3 regions of the Peribacillus sp. NPDC056705 genome follow, and region 1 is predicted to be linked to each of the others. Evidence: riboswitches for the same ligand, from Rfam matches in the RefSeq annotation. Region 1 holds a riboswitch; each other region holds the start of a gene.

What was found. Region 1 has a riboswitch for preQ1 ahead of ACFRAK_RS10885 (QueT transporter family protein). Riboswitches for the same ligand answer to the same signal wherever they lie in the genome.
Region 2: linked by a shared signal. The riboswitch ahead of ACFRAK_RS03140 (VUT family protein) and the one ahead of ACFRAK_RS10885 (QueT transporter family protein) in region 1 are both predicted to bind preQ1.
Region 3: linked by a shared signal. The riboswitch ahead of queC (7-cyano-7-deazaguanine synthase QueC) and the one ahead of ACFRAK_RS10885 (QueT transporter family protein) in region 1 are both predicted to bind preQ1.

The regions. Positions count from the first base shown of each region.
Region 1 is NZ_JBHTYI010000006.1:202,962-207,158, forward strand. Features, by position in the region: gene ACFRAK_RS10870 (DUF3892 domain-containing protein) at 1-191, shown strand, start outside; gene ACFRAK_RS10875 (hypothetical protein) at 268-1,080, opposite strand; gene ACFRAK_RS10880 (YbaK/EbsC family protein) at 1,222-1,737, opposite strand; PreQ1 riboswitch class I at 1,906-1,950, shown strand; gene ACFRAK_RS10885 (QueT transporter family protein) at 1,957-2,442, shown strand; gene ACFRAK_RS10890 (TVP38/TMEM64 family protein) at 2,564-3,220, shown strand; gene ACFRAK_RS10895 (PAS domain S-box protein) at 3,336-4,197, shown strand, end outside.
Region 2 is NZ_JBHTYI010000002.1:147,368-151,564, reverse strand. Features, by position in the region: gene ACFRAK_RS03155 (alpha/beta hydrolase) at 1-734, opposite strand, end outside; gene ACFRAK_RS03150 (PadR family transcriptional regulator) at 1,043-1,363, shown strand; gene ACFRAK_RS03145 (hypothetical protein) at 1,679-1,828, opposite strand; gene ACFRAK_RS03140 (VUT family protein) at 1,849-2,391, opposite strand; PreQ1 riboswitch class I at 2,442-2,484, opposite strand; gene ACFRAK_RS03135 (SRPBCC domain-containing protein) at 2,803-3,177, shown strand; gene ACFRAK_RS03130 (SRPBCC family protein) at 3,222-3,662, shown strand; partial or broken gene ACFRAK_RS03125 (HD domain-containing protein) at 3,883-4,197, opposite strand, start outside.
Region 3 is NZ_JBHTYI010000002.1:141,951-146,147, forward strand. Features, by position in the region: gene ACFRAK_RS03090 (methyl-accepting chemotaxis protein) at 1-1,013, opposite strand, end outside; PreQ1 riboswitch class I at 1,199-1,241, shown strand; gene queC (7-cyano-7-deazaguanine synthase QueC) at 1,297-1,962, shown strand; gene queD (6-carboxytetrahydropterin synthase QueD) at 1,962-2,432, shown strand; gene queE (7-carboxy-7-deazaguanine synthase QueE) at 2,425-3,153, shown strand; gene ACFRAK_RS03110 (DUF4260 domain-containing protein) at 3,209-3,556, opposite strand; gene ACFRAK_RS03115 (TetR/AcrR family transcriptional regulator) at 3,608-4,177, opposite strand.

The DNA of each region.
Region 1 (4,197 bases):
ATGAAGAGGACAATATTATCGCCATCAAGACGAACTCCGGCCGCGAACTCGACTACCCCACAGCCCTTTCGGAAGCCAAAGCAGGCAACCTGGCCAATGTTGACGTCTTTCATAAATATGGACGTGACATATTGCGGAGTGAGCCCGATGGGATAAAAGAAAATAATCTGGATCAACTGCCGGAGTTTTAAGGGGGAGACTGCCTGATATGGGCAGTTTTTTCTATTTGGATGCGCTAAAAAAGAACCAGCATGATTAGCTGGATCCTTATTTTTCATACTGATAGGATTCAGAGATTTCGAGCAGTCGGCCACAGGACTCGACAACCTCGATGATTTCCATCCATGACATGTCCAGACCCAATTCATTAGCATGGGAAATCTTATCCCGTAATTTCCGGATGGCATTTGCATCCTTCTTCCCTTTACTTTTCGAAGGGATTTGGAAGAAGCGCCTCAAATCTTTATCTTTATGTATGATATCGAATTTATCACTGATTTGCAGGCACTCGATTATATTGATATCCTCGTTTTTATCGATTCTCCTTCTATATAATTCGGTTGCCTTTTCTAAACGGTCTTCGCTGATCATTGGATACCAGCTGCCATCGCCGAATCTATCCTGGATGATATCGCTCATCCTCATTTCCAATAAAGTAATGTATCCGAATATCAGCATCCTGATCGGAGGCTTTTGAAGGTCGGCATGGGTAATCAACTTTTTAATCGAATTATTCTCTAATACGAACACCCTTGTTTTATTCTTAAAAATCTGGAGAAGCTGGATCAAAGGGGTTGAATCCGAAACCATTTCCCTTGGTGAAAAGTTTCTCAAATATTCAGAAATGCTTCCATCACCGAGTTCTTCCCTTTCGATATACCCGATGATTTCCCCCTGATCTTGCACTGCCAATATATCAAAGTTCTTTTTTTCCAATGCTTTCTGGATATCCACCGCCAGATCGTTTTTATGGCAAAACTCAAGCTCCTGGGCAATGCTCTTAACCGTTATATTCTCTTCATAAAGAGTTTTAAGACTAAGATAGCTGTTATTGCTTTTTCTTTTGCTTTCATTTAACATCTTTCAACCTCCGCTCAGGAACACTTTCCGCCCGATTTTCCGCTTAAACCATAGAAAATGTATGCGGCCGCCACTAAAATAAAGTCCACCGTAGTGGACTCAATACCATTCATGTGGATTTTTTGAAACCATCAAAGGCCATTAACTGCATGCATTGCCTATCGGCGTTTCCTCATTTCCCTTCTCTTCCCAACCTTTGCATACATCCACCCAATCCTTAGCACCTGAATATTCAAACAACTCAGCGAGTTTAAGTTCTATTGCAGAGTTCGCACTGCCGCATGCCGGGAACAATGTATCAAAGCGTTTCATCGATACATCAAGAAAAACAGCTAGATCATTTGCCAAACCAAACGGGCAAACCCCTCCGATGGCATGGCCGGTCTGTGCAAGCACTTCTTCAGGTGAAAGCATACGTGCTTTGAAACCGAACGTCTGACGAAATTTCTTATTATCCACTTTCGAGTCCCCTGCGGCAACAACCAAAATGGCTTTTTCACCTTCTCCCTTAAAGGAAAGAGTCTTAGCAATCCGCGCTGGGATAACACCGATGGTTTCCGCTGCTTCAATCACTGTAGCACTCGATGTTTCGAACTCCATTACATCGCCTTCCCGGTCCCATTGTTTAAAATGGCTTTTGACACTTTCGATCGACATCCTATATTCACTCCTTTGAAGTACATATTGAAATAATATCATCCATCATTGCAATAAATCAAAATCCTTGAGCCACTTCCCCTGCTTGGAAACTTATAAATTAAAACCATTCTTTACAAATTGACGAAACAAGCTTACATGGGATACTATTAAACATCGGGCAAATGCCTAAACGTGGTTCGTAACCATCCCACGATAAAAAACTAGGGAGAGAGTAAAATGAATGTTCGTACACTCGTAATAAGCGGGTTATTGGCTGCCTTGTATGTGGCGGTCTCATTGGTATTCCAACCAATTTCATTTCAGATGTTCCAATTTCGTGTACCGGAAATATTGAATCATCTGATTGTATTCAATAAAAAGTATATCTACGGTATCGTCGGCGGAGTCTTCATATCGAATCTGCTCTTTTCGCCGATGGTGCCATATGACTTGATTTTCGGGGTGGGGCAATCTCTGCTCGCCTTATTGCTTGTCATTTTTGTTTCTCGGTTCATAAAAGGCATTAAAGGACGGATGATCGCCACGATTATCTTTTTCACGTTCACAATGTTTTTAATTGCAATTGAGCTGAATCTTGCCCTGGGCTTCCCATTCTGGTTAAGCTGGATGACCACGGCTGTCGGTGAATTCGTTGTCCTCTTGATTGGAGCGCCAATCATTTATGGAATGAACAAAAGAATTCAGTTTGAAAAGTGGCTTTAATGGAATCTTCGTGTCGGGAACCCACTATAATGGAAAAGAGCTGTCTGCAATGATGCGGCAGCTCTTTTTTCACCAATGAACTCGAAAATGATAAACTACTAGTAAGAATGGTGGTGGCCCTTTGAAAAAAATCCTGACCATAATCGGTCTATTGGTAATCGCAATATTTATTTTCTATAATGCAGAGTTATTCACTTTGGTTTGGAAAAGTGATCTGGATTCTGTTATTGGGATTTTGAAGGAAAACCTTTTGCTTACATTTATTGTGACATTCGTATTGATGTTTGTACAAAATTCTTTTACAATCATCCCCTTAATTTTGCTCCTGACCATCAATGTCGCGATATTCGGATTCATATATGGATATCTATGGAGTTGGTTTACAAGCGTTGTTGCCTCAGGTTTCATTTTTTATGCAGCAAGAAACTGGTTTCAGGAACTTCTCATAAAGAAAATTAGCGAAAAATGGCAAGAAACCGTAGTGGAGCATGGCTTCATGTACGTTTTTACAGGCAGGATTTTCCCTCTGATCCCAACAAGCTTAATTAACTTGGTAGCTGGTGTCAGCACCGTCACTTTCAAGGATTTTTTATTAGCGACGGCACTTGGCAACCTTATTTACTTTTTCTTCCTTTCGCTCATTCCATATGGACTATTATCTGTTGAAATGAACCAATATACGCTAGCAGCACTCGCACTCGTCCTCTTACTATTTTTCATTATCTATAAGCGTGCAAAAAAGAAAAGGAAACAAACCTTTTTCAGAAAAAACAGGTGACCACTTTGGCCCCTGTTTTTTTATTTAGGAATCTGCATATATTTTTTTCCGATAGTTTGTTAAAATGTGTATGTAATTTTACCTTAGAAATGTCTTAAAATCAGGGAGAATCTCCATGTCCAAACGCTCCATTTTAGCAATATATATCCTATCCGGGATTCTAACACTAGTCGTGTTCGACTATTTTTTAACTACAAATATCCAAAACAAAGAGGTCTTCATTCAACTTCAAAGAGCGGAAGGATTTGTTTTCCTTTTATCAATAGGCTTGGTTTTATATCTTTATTTAGCTAAAAGGGAAGAATTCAAGCAATTAAAAGAAGCTGAGCAACGTCGGCGTACACTCATCAATTCAATGGTGGATTTCGTTAACTTTAAGGATGGTGATGGCCGTTGGCTTGAATCCAATACCTTCGGCCTGCAATTATTTCAATTGGAGCATGTGGACTATAAGGGAAAAAGAGACAGCGAGCTCGCGGAATACTCAGAATTTTATAAAGAGTCGTTGATCTACTGTGAAGTATCCGATGAAGAAACTTGGGTAAAAGGAGAAATCACAAGGTGTGAGGAAATCGTCCCTCTTCCCGATGGCAATCACAAGACCTTTGATACGATCAAGGTTCCTCTGTTCAATGAGGATGGTTCACGAAAAGGCTTAGTCGTCATCGGCAGGGATATTTCTGAAAGAGTAGTCGCGGAGAATCAATTATTCGATAGTGAACAACGCTATAAATCATTGTTTGAACACAACCCTTATCCGATGCTGATGCTTGATTTAAACGGAATGATCACGACCGTTAATCCAAGGTTTGAAACGGTAACAGGCTTTCAACAGGAAGAAATACATGGAGCCTCATTCATTAATTTGAACTTCTCAGCAGAAGACGCGGAATTGATCCGTACATCTTGCCAATATGTCCTGGAAAACCAAAAGGGGATAAAAAAAGGGAAAGATATAGAATTCCTGACGAAGTACG
Region 2 (4,197 bases), on a different contig from region 1:
TTCAGTGTATTCAAGAACTTATAAACATCTTCATACACTTGATTACGTTCCTTACCCAATGTGATGATATGACCTGATTTTTCATACCATATCAAGTGTTTATGCTGCGTATCGACTTCATTGAAAATCGCTGTAGCACTCTCCGTATAGTCGGGATCATCCAAACGCCCTTGTAAAACAAGAGTTGGTGATGTGATCAAATCTAAATCTTCACCTGTCTCATTTATAATATTCAACACATCTTTTAGTTGAGGCATAGGCTCTTCTGCCAGCAGCTTCACTTCTGCAGCAATTTGGTCTGCATCTTTGCCCTCAAACTTCTTATAAGCCTGTGCATAATTGAGCAAGCGGTTCTTTTGTCGATCGATACTTTTTCCTTTCGTCGGAGCACACATTGAAACCACCCCTGTTACAGGCAATTCAATTCCCACTTTTAATGAGAAAACTCCTCCTAAAGAAATTCCCACAACAGCAATTTCCTCATAGCCTTCATCCTTAAGGAAATTATAACCATCAACTACATCTTTCCACCATTCCTTTGGACCTGTTTTAACAAGTTCCTCGGCTGATACTCCGTGCCCACTATAAAGAGGTCCGTGGCAAGTATAGTCGAGATCATTCAAGTACTTTCCTAATTTCTTCATATCTCCTGTACTTCCGGTAAACCCGTGAAGTAAAAGAACAGCTCTTTTTCCACCTCTGTATGTGAATGACTCAGGTGCTTTCACTTTCATCTATCTAGGACCTTCTTTCTTTGCTCATGTTGATAAATAGAATCTAAATGATTTTCGAAAAAAAATCAATTAATACCCCTTGAGTAGTGATTCTTCTATCCTATTCCGAATTTTCATTAAAACAATTAAATCATGTATATTGTATCCTTACCACACTCTTAACAACTCATCCGTTCCGAAGCACATTTTACTATGATTAAAATTATTTAGCAATCGTCATTTAACCATTTTTTTTAAGAAAAGTAAAATGCACCTTGTGATACGATGTACACCATATTACACTAAAAATGAAAAGGAGGAGAATTTATTTGGATAAAGAATTAATGAAGGGAAGCATTGACCTCCTTTTACTTTCACTTCTCTCACAAAAAAGGCTATACGGCTATGAAATCACGAAGATCTTGAAGGAAATGAGCATGGGAAAATATCAAATAAGTGAAGGCACCCTCTACTCCGCCCTTAAACGATTAGAAAAAAAGGAATTCATAACAGGCCATTGGAAAGAGTCAGATTCAGGCCGCAGGAAATATTATCACGTCACCGAAAATGGACAAACCGAACTTGAAAGGAAACGAGAATGCTTTTACTTCCTTGAAAAATTAGTCCGGAAAAGCGCAGAGCAATTCTAAACAAAATAAAAAGCTCCCTGCACCCATTACTTGGAAAGGCGCAGGAAGCTTTTTTTTGCTGAGTTTTGGGCTGTTTACTCGTGAATCCATACTGCACTCATGATTTCACACCGTTTACTCGTGAGTTTTGCACTTTTACTCGTGAGTTTCGCACTTTTACTCGTGAGTTTCGCACTTTTACTCGTGAATTTTGCTGTTTTACTCGTGAATTTATACTACACTCATGATTTCGCACCGCTTACTCGTGAATTCATACTACACTCATGATTTCGCACCGTTTACTCGTGAGTTACTCCGTTCACGCAAAAAAAAGACCTAATTAGGTCTTTTTTTGTCTATTCCTTTATGCTTGCGATAATTGGCGCAAGAGAGCTTCATACAATCCCCTTGAACATGCGGGCCATATTTTTCACGAAAAGCCTCGAGGCAATAGCATTTATCTTTTTCTTTTTTGGTTCCATCCATCGAGTGCATCCCTCCTAGCTTTAACTGGAGACTACACGTTTCTCCAGCTCTACGTTAATTCGTCCCAACAGTACGGCACCAATTGACTGAATGATCGTTTTAACGATGATTTGGCCGATGACCGCAGCGGGTACTGCTTCCCATGGCAATATATTGGCACCTAATGGACTTAGGCCAATCACGACAAATATCACCGAATCGAAAAACCCTCCAACGATTCCGCTGTAAAACACTCTCCAACTCATCGGGAGTTTTAAACGGGTATATATTTCCGTATCCGCTGTTTCTGCGACAACGAACGATAATGCGGAAGCAAATACAATCAATAACGTATCTCCTAATAAAAATGATACACACGCAGATAAAATAAGTGCAGTGACGATACATATATAGGTCTTTGCGCGGCCGAATTTATTCTGGACGAGATCTCGAAAGATGAAGGTTCCCCCGATGAGCAATGTACCCATCGGAATGATGAACATGCCAAAATGCAATGGCGCAAAAGCTGCTGTAACCACATTCGCCGTGATGATGGATACTAAATACAATAAAATTCTTAACATTTCTTAATTCTCCTTATACAGAAAAAACAGCACCCTAAGAAAGAGCACTGTTCCCCTTAGTTTTTTTGAGAGGGTAGCTAGAACCTCTTCCGCCCGAGCGGATTATCATTTTCCTTATTTATCGTAGCTTGAAAGCGATTGGAAATCAAGAAGTTTCCATATGGCTTGCACGGACAATGGTCAATTCAATGACTCTGGCGATTTTTGTCGCAGAAAACTGCTAGACCAGCTGTATATGAAAAGCCGAAAATGATTGATAGAATAATGTTACGATCTTGATATGAGGTATAAACGCGAGGAGAAAAAAGATGATAAAAAAACCATCGTTTGTTCATGCTATTTATATCGCAACCACACCAGAGAAGCTTTGGGAAGCCCTGACGAGCGGTGAAGTCACGAAGAGGTACCATTTTGGATGCCAAGTCCAGTCTGACTGGCAAGAAGGCTAAAAGCGTTACATTTATGCTGGAAGATGGGCGTATTACTGATCATGGTAAAGTACTCAAGTGTGAGCCGCTGCACCTGCTCTCGTTCACTTGGAACATGACAGGAGACGAAACACCTCGCGAGCAGCCTACTCGGGTCACTTTTATACTGCAGCCCATGGATGATTCGACTTTGAAATTAACGCTTAGGCATGAAGAGCTTCTGGAGACGGATTTCGTATATGATGATCATACCTTTGAAGGCTTGTATAATGGATGGCCAGCAATTCTAAGTAACCTGAAGAGCTTGCTTGAAACGGGACGGACCCTGCCGCCGATAACAGTAGATCGGGATAATTAAGTGGTAGTGGAAAACTTAAAAAAATTGAAAGAGAGTTGATAGTGATGGATACGCAAATAATCACGAAGTTTAAAATAGCCAAACCAACCAATGAAGTGTTTGAAGCCATAGTGGACCCAGAAAGAATCGGGAATTTCTGGTTCTCATCGAGTTCTGAAAGATGGGAACAAGGCAGGACGCTTACATTGAGATATAACGAATACGATGCTGAAGTGGCCATTCATGTATTGGAAGTAGAGGAAAATAGGAAAATCGTATTCTCATGGGGAGGAATTGATCAAGAAACGATTGTTACAATTACCCTAAAAGAGTCGGATAAAATGAGTACAATTATTGAAGTGAACGAATCAGGTTTGGAAGAGGACGATCCCGAATTGATAAATAAAATGATAGGTCAAAAGGAAGGTTGGGTTTATACATTAACTTGTTTAAAGGGTTACTTAGAAAATGGGGTTAATACTTTGAGAGCATCCATAATTTTTTAATTCGTAAAGGGTGCTGGTTCAGATTAGATAGATCACTAAAAATGCAGTTGGGCGTCCTGACTCCCGGCACAATGATACTTAAGTTTTTTAAGCATGTTGGGTCCTATTGAGTCTTACCTTCTTTCCTTAATCAAGGTCAAAGAAAGCATACGGGAGGAGAAAAAACTCAAGGATGAATATCACACTTGAGTTTTACTTTCCGTATGGTTGGACATGACATTCAATCGGAAATCACTTTTAGATATATGCCCTTCGAAGCTTTTTCATAGGCTTCCATCCCCATTTTCTTGACTCTTTCTGATAAACTGGATGCTCTTAATAATTGGGTTCCTTCAATAACGGAAGGATCAATAAGGCGCACTTTATTTTTCCGATGTAAATCGTATTCCAATTGATTTTCTATCACGTTTACGTTACCATGGATCCGTTTTAACAGATTTTTCACCTCATGGTCTTCAGTGGAGCTTAACAAGGACATAACTTCTTCATCTGTACCGAGTAAGTCATCAAGGCTGATCAGATTTTTAGCCAAAGC
Region 3 (4,197 bases), on a different contig from region 1:
TTGGTCAAGAAAAGGATTTCGGTTGAACTTTTAGCAACATCCACTCCTTCTAGGCGGGCCAACTCGATTCTGCCGGTGAAATCATCCATCATGCGAACCACTTCAGCTGCCCGGTTGGCCTGTGACTCCGAACCTTCCGAAAGTTCATGCATGGTAGTCGCTATTTGTTTGCTGCCCTGCTGGACTTCATTTGCTGATTGAGTCAGATTCTCACTTTGGTTGGAAACGGATTCGGATACAACGAGCATTTTTTCGATCGTATCACGAAGGTTTTTCTGCATTTGGTTGGCGGATACCGTTAATTCGCCCATTTCATCATATGACTTTTGCTTCAGGGGCTCATGATTCAGCTTTCCGTCAGCCACCATTTTCATCCTGTCCCTGATTTTAAGGAGGGGGGTGGTAATGAGGTTGGCAGTCACAAGCGCCAGCAGAAGGCCGATAAGGACTGCCGCAATGGATATGATGATACTTGTCGTCTTTACCGATTTCCCGCTTGCGATGACGGTTTCACCTGAAGAGACAATCAATTCCTCGCGTTCCGAAGCAAGCTCCTTGAAACCCTCCATTACTTCATTGCTGATTGGCGCCACTTCATTTTTGAGTATCTCTTTCGCTCGTTCTTCATTTCCCTTTTCATATTGTGGAAATACCCGGTCTACAATCATCATCCTCCAATCCCGGCTTTTCTCGATCAATGCCTTCACTTTATCAGAATCGCTCAAAGCCAGGAGATCTTCCTGGATGACCTTGCTGTCTTCAGTATATTGTAAGAACCTTTCTTTATAACTCTCGTCACCATATAGAATATAGGCTCGGGCGAATGCGGTTCTTTGTGCTAGATTATATAGCAGCTTTTCATCTTGGATAAGAAGCGGAAGTTCCTTTTCGATGATATCCTGGGAATAAACCAGTGACTTGTTGCTGCTGTAAATGTTGAATGCTCCTAAGATGACACATAAAGATATGATGAGTGAAAATGCCACCAATACCTTTCCTTTAATGCTTTTCAAATTAATGGACCCCTTTATCGATATTTTATTCACACTATTTTATCGGAAGGATAATGGGATATTTAAGCAATGAAAAGATAACCAAATTTTCCATCAGCTCTACTATTCACTAAATATAATCATCTTGATTTATGATCGTTTTCAAGTTACTATTGACTTGGAAAAATATAATATTCCGCGTTAAGGCGGAAGAGGTTCTAGCTACCCTCTCAAAAAAACTAAGGAGAAACAGTGCTCTATTCTTAGGGTGCTGTTTTTTTCCGTAAAAAGGAGTTTTATAGAAATGAAGAAGAAAGAAAAGGCAGTGGTTGTGTTTAGCGGAGGTCAGGACAGTACGACGTGCCTGTTCTGGGCATTGGAGAGATTTGAGGAAGTGGAAGCGGTGACGTTCGATTATAATCAGCGGCATAGCTTGGAAATCGAATGCGCTCAAAACATCGCCAAGGAATTGGGCGTGAACCATCATATCCTTGACATGTCGCTGCTGAACCAACTGGCACCGAATGCATTGACGAGAAGTGATATTGCAGTTGCGGACGGAGAAGAAGGGGAATTGCCGTCGACGTTCGTACCAGGGAGGAATTTGCTGTTCCTTTCGTTTGCCGGAGTGCTGGCGAGTCAGATTGGCGCTAAACATATTGTCACCGGTGTCTGTGAAACGGATTTCAGCGGATATCCTGACTGCCGCGATGTATTCATTAAATCGTTGAATGTGACCTTGAACTTGTCGATGGACCAGTCATTCGTGATTGATACGCCGCTAATGTGGCTTAATAAAGAAGAAACATGGGAGCTTGCGGATCAGCTTGGCGCCTTCGACTTTGTCCGCGAAAAGACCCTGACTTGCTATAACGGAATCATCTCCGACGGCTGTGGAGAATGTCCGGCATGTAATCTGCGGAAAAAAGGACTGGATGACTATGTAAGCAGACGGGTGGTGCTTTCATGATGTACGGTTTTACAATAGTGGATAAACTCCAAAAAATAGATGAAGACATTCAGCGCAGCCAATTGAAGTATACAACCAAGAGGGTTCTCGTGAGTAAGGAATTCACCTTTGACGCGGCGCACCATCTGCATGACTATGAAGGAAAATGCAAGAACCTGCATGGCCACACATATAAGGTCATATTCGGATTGAGCGGATATACGGATTCACGCGGTTTGATGATAGATTTCGGGGACATCAAGGATATATGGAAAAATGAAATTGAAATCCACCTGGATCATCGTTATTTGAATGAAACCCTGCCGCTCATGAATACAACAGCTGAAAATATGGTTGTCTGGATTTATGAAAAAATGGCCGAAGCCCTTTCATTAAAAGAATATGAGGGTGCTAGAGTCGAATTTGTTCGACTATACGAAACGCCGACAAGCTATGCCGAAGCCAGACGGGAGTGGATGGAAAGTGAGTAAACTCCCGGTTATGGAAATCTTCGGACCGACCATCCAAGGTGAGGGAATGGTCATTGGTCAAAAAACCATGTTCGTTCGGACGGCCGGCTGCGATTATTCATGTGCCTGGTGTGATTCCGCATTTACTTGGGATGGCACCGGTAAGGAAGATACCGTCCAAATGACTGCTAGAGAAATATGGGATGAGCTGAAGCGAATTGGGGGTTCCGGTTTTTCCTTCGTGACGATATCAGGCGGAAACCCGGCTCTGCTGAAAAACCTAAACGGGTTGATAGCGATCTTGCATGAAAATAAAATGAAGATAGGTGTCGAAACACAAGGGAGCCGATGGCAGGATTGGTTTCTCGATATTGATGAACTGACGATTTCACCTAAGCCGCCGAGCTCTAAAATGAACACGGACTTTACGGTGCTCGATCAAATCCTCTTGAACCTTGCCAATCGAAATCCTGAAAACCATGTCTCATTGAAGATTGTCGTCTTTAATGAGGAAGATTATCAATATGCCAAACATGTACATGGCCGTTACCCGGATATTCCTTTTTATTTGCAGGTCGGCAATGACGATAGCAGGACGGCGGATGATCGTCAATTGATCAGCGGTCTTTTGAAGAAGTACGAAGAGTTAATAGACAAAGTGATAGCAGATGATGAATTGAATGATGTGAAAGTGCTCCCCCAGCTGCATACCTATATATGGGGCAACAAGCGGGGCGTATAAAGAAAAGTGAGCAAAAGGCAGTGTGATGGAGTAATCACACTGCCTTTTAAGCTTTTTACAGCCTTTGAATATGTGTAGCTTTGAAGGAAGTTGTGTATTTAAGGCCATACCCAAATAAGCGATCCATTCCAATATGTGCGGTCCAAATTAAACCAATCATCAACAATGCATCGAACTTTAGAAAAATGGCAAGCAAAATCATGAAGATGGACAGGGTATAAGTGTGAAATAGGTTATAAACCTTTGCTCCAATTCGATCATTGATCAGGTAGGCCAGCATGGAAACATCAGGAGACAAAATCAATAACAGGAATATCAACCAGCTGAATTCATATAACGAATAGATGTAAATCACAGCTAAAAGAACCATGAGTCCTTCAATATGAAGGAATTTCTTTACCATTTTAAAACCCCCAATGTTTATTTGACCGATGGTCAATGATGTTCGGAAAAATTATATGATGTTTCCGATGATATTTTTTACATGAAAATCAGCTAAGCCTTTAACATCTTCATAAGATAGTTCAGAATTAATATAAAAAGTGATGAATCCGTGAAGAGAAAGTAAAATCGACCATATGGATGCAGGATTCAATTTGTTGTCCGTTAGGTCCGTCAGGGACTGGATTAGCTTTTCATATGTTTTATTGGAATCGAATTGAAGTAACTGCTGAATTTCTTTTTCCTTCGATAAAAACATGATGGAATAATGATTCTGTTGGGTTAAACCGAACTCCAAGAAGCACAATAAAATCTTTTCCATTTTTACAGAAGGGTCATTTTCCGACATGATGATATCATCGATTAAAGTATTTAAAACGGAAAAATCCGTTTTCACCAAACTATAAAATATTTCTGCCTTATTTTTAAAATGATAATATATGGCTCCATGGCTGCATTCCAATGATTTAGCCAATTGCCTCATTGAGACATTCGAATACCCTAACGTTGCAAAAAGGTTTCTGGCTTCATTCAAGACCATGTCCCTGGACAGTTCTTTACCTGCCGATTTCCTTGGCGACATCTTGAGACCCCCTTATTTAT